Regions from separate parts of the Dactylosporangium sp. CS-047395 genome, predicted to be linked through region 2. Evidence: riboswitches for the same ligand, from Rfam matches in the RefSeq annotation. Region 2 holds a riboswitch; the other holds the start of a gene.
The links. A riboswitch is a leader RNA that binds a small molecule or an ion and turns the genes downstream of it on or off. The one in region 2 is predicted to bind glycine.
Positions count from the first base shown of each region.

Region 1: it holds a riboswitch for glycine, as region 2 does, so the genes downstream of both, gcvP (aminomethyl-transferring glycine dehydrogenase) here and ACQP00_RS40460 (L-serine ammonia-lyase) in region 2, are expected to answer to the same signal.

Region 1 covers NZ_CP192015.1:7,719,440-7,722,835, forward strand. The annotation lists gene gcvP (aminomethyl-transferring glycine dehydrogenase) at 1-1,389, opposite strand, end outside; glycine riboswitch at 1,467-1,565, opposite strand; gene ACQP00_RS36410 (hypothetical protein) at 1,590-1,895, shown strand; gene ACQP00_RS36415 (class I SAM-dependent methyltransferase) at 1,888-2,550, shown strand.
Region 2 covers NZ_CP192015.1:8,666,971-8,670,366, reverse strand. The annotation lists gene ACQP00_RS40470 (LLM class flavin-dependent oxidoreductase) at 1-846, opposite strand, end outside; gene ACQP00_RS40465 (LLM class flavin-dependent oxidoreductase) at 846-1,670, opposite strand; glycine riboswitch at 1,840-1,932, shown strand; glycine riboswitch at 1,933-2,031, shown strand; gene ACQP00_RS40460 (L-serine ammonia-lyase) at 2,060-3,396, shown strand, end outside.

The DNA.
Region 1 (3,396 bases), 950 kb from region 2:
GGAGAACACCGGGTGCGTCAGGTAGGACGACGCGCGGCGCAGCTCGGCCGGGACCGCGTCGGTGGTGTCGAGCCCGGTGACGTCGGCGTGCCCGAGACCGAACGCGGCGAGCACGTCGCGCAGGTGGCCGAAGGTGGTCGTCTCGTCGCAGGCGATCCCGATCCGGTCGGCGTCGACGCGCCGCAGGTTGATCCCGCGCTCCGCGGCTGCGGCGACGACGGCGTCGGCACCGGACGGTACAACCGCGGAAATCGTGTCGAAGAAGGCACCGTGCTCGACGGTGATCCCGCCCGCGCGCAGCCCCGCGGCCAGCCGGACGGCCATGTCGTGGGTGCGCGCCGCGATCTCCCGCAGCCCGTCGGGGCCGTGGTAGACCGCGTACATGCTGGAGGTGACGGCGAGCAGCACCTGCGCGGTGCAGATGTTGCTGGTCGCCTTCTCGCGGCGGATGTGCTGCTCGCGGGTCTGCAGCGCGAGGCGGTAGGCCGGGGCGCCGCCCGCGTCCTTCGACACGCCGACGAGCCGGCCGGGCAGGGTGCGCTCGAGGCCCTGGCGGACCGAGATGTACCCGGCGTGCGGGCCGCCGAAGCCCATCGGCACGCCGAGGCGCTGGGCGCTGCCGACGGCGACGTCCGCGCCGATCGCGCCCGGCTCGCGCAGCACGCACAGGGCCAGCAGGTCGGCGGCGACGGTGACGATCGCGCCCCGCTCGTGGGCCAGCGCGACGAGCGCCTCGTGGTCGCGGACCGCCCCGGACGCGCCCGGGTACTGCAGGTGCAGCCCGAAGAACGCCTCCGGCAGCTCCTCGGCGCCCAGCTCGAGCACCCGCACCTCGATGCCGAGCGGCTCGGCCCGGGTCCGGATGACGGCGAGCGTCTGCGGCAGGACGTCGGCGTCCACGACGTACACGTCGGCCTTGACCTTGGAGGAGCGCCGCGCGAGCGTCATCGCCTCCGCGGCCGCGGTCGCCTCGTCCAGCAGCGACGCACCGGCGACGGGCAGCCCGGTCAGGTCGGCCACGACGGTCTGGAAGTTCAGCAGCGCTTCGAGCCGCCCCTGAGAGATTTCCGGTTGGTACGGTGTGTAGGCCGTGTACCACGCCGGGTCCTCGAGCACGTTGCGCACGATCACGGGCGGGGTGTGCGTCCCGTAGTACCCGACGCCGATCATCGACACGAGCGGCCGGTTCGCCGCCGCGAGCGCCCGCAGCTCGGCGAGCACCTCAGCCTCGGACGCGGCCGGCGGAAGCTCGAGCGGCTGGTGCCACCGGATCGAGCCGGGGATGGCGGCGCTCATGAGCTCTTCGACCGTCTCGTACCCGACGGTCTTGAGCATGCGGGCCTGCTCGTCGGCGCTGGGGCCGATGTGCCGCGCGGCAAAATTGGACATATAGCCACACTCTCTGGGTCGCGGACAGGGGCGGACGGATGCGCGTCCTCCCCCTCTGTCGCTTACTCCAGAGGTGCCAACCCGATGCGGTCCTTTGTGCCTGAGAGGTTCCGGGGAGGATTTGCCCCTTCGGCGTCGCTGTGTTCCTGCCCAGCGATCTCTCCCGCACGGGTATTGCCGGCAGTCCTACCCTACCAACTGTGCAGGACTTGACCATCGTGGCGAAGCACACGATCTCCTCGGCGATCGCCGGCTCCCGCGCACCCGGCCCGGGTTCGAACTCCGACCGGCGGGATGTGCTTCAGGTTCCGGTGGCCGCGTCCTGGTCCGAGAACCAGCCTCGCACACCTGCGCCGGCCCCGCGTCCCGAGCGGTCCGCATGGCAGCTCGCCGCCCGGCAGCCCGACCGGCGAGGCAACCCAAGCGACCGAAGGCGCGCCGACCGGCCTCACCCGTCCGAAACCGTCGACGAGATCCTGAACCGCGCGGAGCCCCTCGATGCCTGACTCCCCCGACCACGACGGCCCCGACCACGACGGCGCCGACCACGACGGGCCGGATCGAGCCCGGACCGGGCGGGCCGAGACGATCGCCGCCTTCCACGCCGGCCTCGACGGCCCGTCGTGGCGCGTCGCCGGCTGGGGCAGCGCCGAACTGCAGCGCGCCCGCTTCGACGCCCTCACCCGCACCGCGGACTACGCCGGCGGCACCGTCCTCGACTGGGGCTGCGGCCCCGGCGACCTGTTCTTCCACCTCCGCGCCATGCACCTCCCGCTGGACTACACCGGCGTCGACCTGGACCCGCGGATGGTCGCCCTGGCCGAGTCCCGCGGCGTCCCCGAGGTGTCGCTGCTCCCACCGGGCCAGGCCCCCGGCGGCCGCTACGACTTCGTGTTCGCCAGCGGGATCTTCCAGTTCGCCGATCCGGCCGATCCCCTCTACTACCTCAGCATTTTAGAACACGCGTACGACATTTCCCGCCGAGCCGCGGCCGTCACCTTCCTCAGCGCCCAGCGCCCCCCGGAGGCGCGAGCGGCCGACGAGCTGTACGCCGACCCGGCCGTCCTGGCCCGCTTCGCCGCCGCCCTCACCACCCGCTGGCGGATCGACCACAGCTACCACCCGGACGGCGGCGACTTCACGATCGCGCTGTTCCGCTAGCGCCGAGCTCCCGCAACAACCACTCCAGGTCACCGGGCAGATCGGGGTCGTGCCCGGACGGCTCCGCCGCGAGACCGAGCCGGCGCCGGATGCCGGGCCGGAGGTCGTCGGCCGGGTGCTCCAGGAACTCGACGAATGCCTGCGCGGTGCCGTGCCGACGGGCCGCCCGGAGCAGCACGGCGAGCACCGCGGCCCCGGCCTGGCCGACGACGTCGTACGCGGCCCAGTTGTCGTCGGTCCAGGCCCGCGGGTCCACGACGAGCCGGGCCAGGACGTGACGCTCATCCGCGGACCCGGCCACGGCGTCGAGCAGCGCGGCCGCCGAGTGTGGGAGGCGGTCGAGGAGGCGCAGCAGCTCCAGCCAGGTCTCCTCGGGCAGCGCGGCGACACGCTCGGGCACACCGATGAGCCCGGCGATCGTCCGATCGACGGCGTCGAGGTCCCGGCCCGCCTGCGCGAGGATGAGCGCGTACTGGACTGCGGCCTCGAGGGTGGCCCCGCCGAGGGCCAGCTCTGGCGGGTCCGGCCAGGCGTTGCCGTACCGCGCGGCGCGCAGGAGGGCCCCGCGACCGGCGAGCGCAGCGGCTCGTCCCGCCGGGAGACCAGCCTGAGCTGGTTCATCAGCCAGAGCTGGTTCGTAGCCGCCGTCACGCCGATCAGCGTGCCGGCGTCGACCGGCGGCAGGCGCTCGAGCTCGGCGAGCGTGCCCGGAGCCTCCCAGACCTCCGGCAACGCCTGGGAGCCGGCCAGCAGGACGGCATCGGCGAACGCCGAGTTCGGCACGATGTCCAGGTTCGGCGGCAGCACCCCACCCTCGCGCACGTCCAGCGCCAGCCGCTCCCAGTG
Region 2 (3,396 bases):
GGCGGCGATCTGGGCGCGGACCTCGTCGGGGGTGCCGGCCAGGGACAGCTCCCGCACCCAGGCGTCGGGCAGGGTGGCGGCGAACGCCTCCCGGCTCGGCGCCTCCCGGCGGTGCCGGGCCAGGTCGTCGGCGAAGGGCAGCGGGGCCAGGTGCGGGGCCCAGTCCGGCTCGCCGATCCAGACCAGCCCCGGCCGCACGAGGTCGCGCGCGGTTGCCCCGTCGTCGGCGACCACCGCGACGTCGTACGTGATGACCTGCGCCCCGGCGGTGAGGCGGGCGACGGCGCCGGCGATGTACGGGGGCGCCGCCGGTTCGGCCAGCAGCAGCCCGTCGGAGACCTCGCCCGCCACGGCGATGGACTTCGGGCCGCGGACGCCGAGGACCACAGGGGGTACCAGCGAAGGCTGTTCGATGGTGACGCCCTCGACCCGGACGTAGCGGCCGGCGGGCGGGCCCGGCTCGCCGCGCAGCAGGGTGCGCACGGCGACGGTGAACTCGCGCAGGAGGGTCAGCGGGCTTGCCGGGTGGGCGCCGACCGAGCGCATCCAGGCCGGCATGCCGTGGCCGATGCCGGCGATCAACCGGCCCGGGAACAGCTGCGCGAGGGTGGCCAGCTCCATCGCGGCGAAGGCGGCGTTGCGGGCGCCCGCGGGGAGGATGCCGATGCCGACCACGATCCTTTCGGTGGCCGCCAGCACCGCGCCGGCCTGCGCCACGCCGCCGCGGAAGCCGAGGTCCTCGACCACCCACAGCTCGTCGAAGCCGAGCTCCTCGGCCCGGCGGGCGTAGGCCAGCACCCGATCCGCGGGCAGGTCCCGCGGCAACATCACGCCGATACGCGCCATCACGACAGCTTCGCATGCCGGGCGAGGAGCTCGATCTGGCCGGGGTCGTCGCCCCAGCAGTACAGGATCAGCTCGTCGGCGCCGAACTCCCGGTAGGCGGCCACGGTCTCGGCCAGCTGCCCGGGGTCGCTGATCGGCTCGCCCCAGCCCTCGCGGCCGGTGAAGGCGTAGTACGCGGCGGCCGCCCCGCGGGCCCGATCGAGCGACGCCGGCGTGGCCGCGTTCACCTGGCAGACCAGCCGGGGCCGGCCCGCGCGACCGGCGGCCCGCCACTGCTCCTGGACCGTGTCGACCAGCTTTCCGGCCCACTGCAGCGGCGCCGCGCACAGGAAGCCGGCCTCGAAGCGGGCCACCCGGGCCAGGGCGGCCGGGGCGAAGCCGCCGATGAGCAGCGGCGGAGCGGCGGACGGGCCGATGGGCGTCGTCGGGTACGGCGCCCCGCCCCAGATCGCCCGCAGGTCGCCCAGCATCCGGTCCATCACCGCGCCGCGCTGGGAGAGTGGCACGCCCGCGGCCGCGTGGTCGTCCGCGCGCCCGCCGACGCCGACGCCGAGCCGGAACCGGCCGCCGGACATCAGCTGGAGGGTGGCCGCCTGCTTGGCCAGCAGGGCCGTGCCGCGCAGCGGGGCCAGCAGGACCTCGGTCTGCAGCCGGATGCGCGTGGTGGCCCCGGCCAGCAGGGCGAGCGCGACGAGCGGTTCGGGGTTGTCGTAGGCGAGCCGGTCCAGCAGCGCGACGCTCGCGAAACCGGCGGCTTCGGCGCGGCGGGCCCAGTCGAGCAGCCGCGGCGGGTCGCTGACGGGCAGGCCAAGACCAAGTTCCATGATTCGGTACTCCCTGAAGGTGGGCAGCAGGCATCCAGTGCTGTCGCCACCTCCTCCTCGCGACTTACGCGAGGTCCCGCCCCCATCTGCGACGTGTCTCCACGGGGGCGGAATCCGGAGTTCCGCGGATCAGTGTACCGTCGGCCTGACAACCGCATAGCACGCCGCATCACCTGCGACGGGAGAGTCCTCTGGCAACAGGGGCGCCGAAGGAGCAACTCCTCCCCGGGAATCTCTCAGGCCCACGTACCGCCGCGGGTAGGCGACTCTGAAAAGCCGGGACGCCGCGTCCCGCGCCCACGGTGCAAACCGCCCACCACGGCGGTGAAGCTCTCAGGCATTCGATGACAGAGCGGGGAGGCCCACCCTCGACACCAGGGGAGCCTTCCGTGACGCTCAGCGCCTTCGACCTGTACTCCATCGGCATCGGCCCGTCCAGCTCGCACACCGTCGGGCCGATGCGCGCCGGCCGCCGCTTCGCCGCCCGCCTGGCCGACGACGGGCTGCTGCCGCGGGTCGGGCGGGTCAAGGCCGAGCTGTTCGGGTCGCTCGGGGCGACCGGGCACGGGCACGGCTCGCCCAAGGCGGTCCTGCTCGGCCTGGAGGGCGCCGACCCGGCCACCGTGGACACCGAGGCCGAGGCGGGGCGCGACGGGCGGATCGCGCTCCTCGGCGAGCACGCCATCGCCTTCGATCCAGACGCCGATCTTGTACTGCACCGTCGCCGCAGCCTCCCCGAGCACCCCAACGGCATGCGGTTCACCGCGTGGGACGGTGCGGGGGAGGAGTTGCTGGCCCGCACGTACTTCTCGGTCGGCGGCGGTTTCGTGGTCGGACCGGACGGGGTGATCGCCGAGGCCGACGTGCCGCTGAAGTTCCCGTTCACGACCGGCGGCGAGCTGCTCGCCCACTGCGAGGGGCGCTCGATCTCGGACGTGATGCTGGCCAACGAGCTGTCCTGGCGCTCGGAGCCCGCGATCCGGGCCGAACTCCTGCACATCTGGTCGGTGATGCAGGAGTGCGTGCACAACGGCTGCACCCGCCCGGAGGGCGTCCTGCCCGGGGGTTTGCAAGTTCGCCGGCGGGCGCCTCGACTTCACGCCGACTTGTCGCACAAATCGGACATGTCCGACCCGCTGCACGTCATGGACTGGCTCAACCTGTACGCCCTGGCCGTCAACGAGGAGAACGCCTCCGGCGGCCGGGTCGTCACCGCGCCCACCAACGGCGCCGCCGGCATCATCCCGGCCGTCCTGCACTACTACACGCGGTTCGTGCCGGGCGCCGACGACGACGGCGTGGTCCGGTTCCTGCTCGCCGCCGCGGCCGTCGGGATCATCATCAAGGGCAATGCCTCGATCTCCGGCGCCGAGGTCGGCTGCCAGGGCGAGGTCGGCTCGGCCTGCGCCATGGCCGCGGCCGGGCTGTGCGAGGCCCTCGGCGGCAGCCCCGGCCAGGTCGAGAACGCGGCCGAGATCGGCCTCGAGCACAACCTCGGCCTGACCTGCGACCCGGTCGGCGGCCTGGTGCAGATCCCGTGCATCGAGCGCAACGCGATCGCCAGCGTCAAGGCGGTCAACGCGGCCCGGCTCGCCCTCAACGGCGACGGCGCCCACCACGTCACCCTCGACAAAGTGGTCAAGACCATGCGCGAGACCGGCCGCGACATGTCCGTGAAGTACAAGGAGACCGCCCGAGGAGGGCTGGCCGTCACCGTGATCGAGTG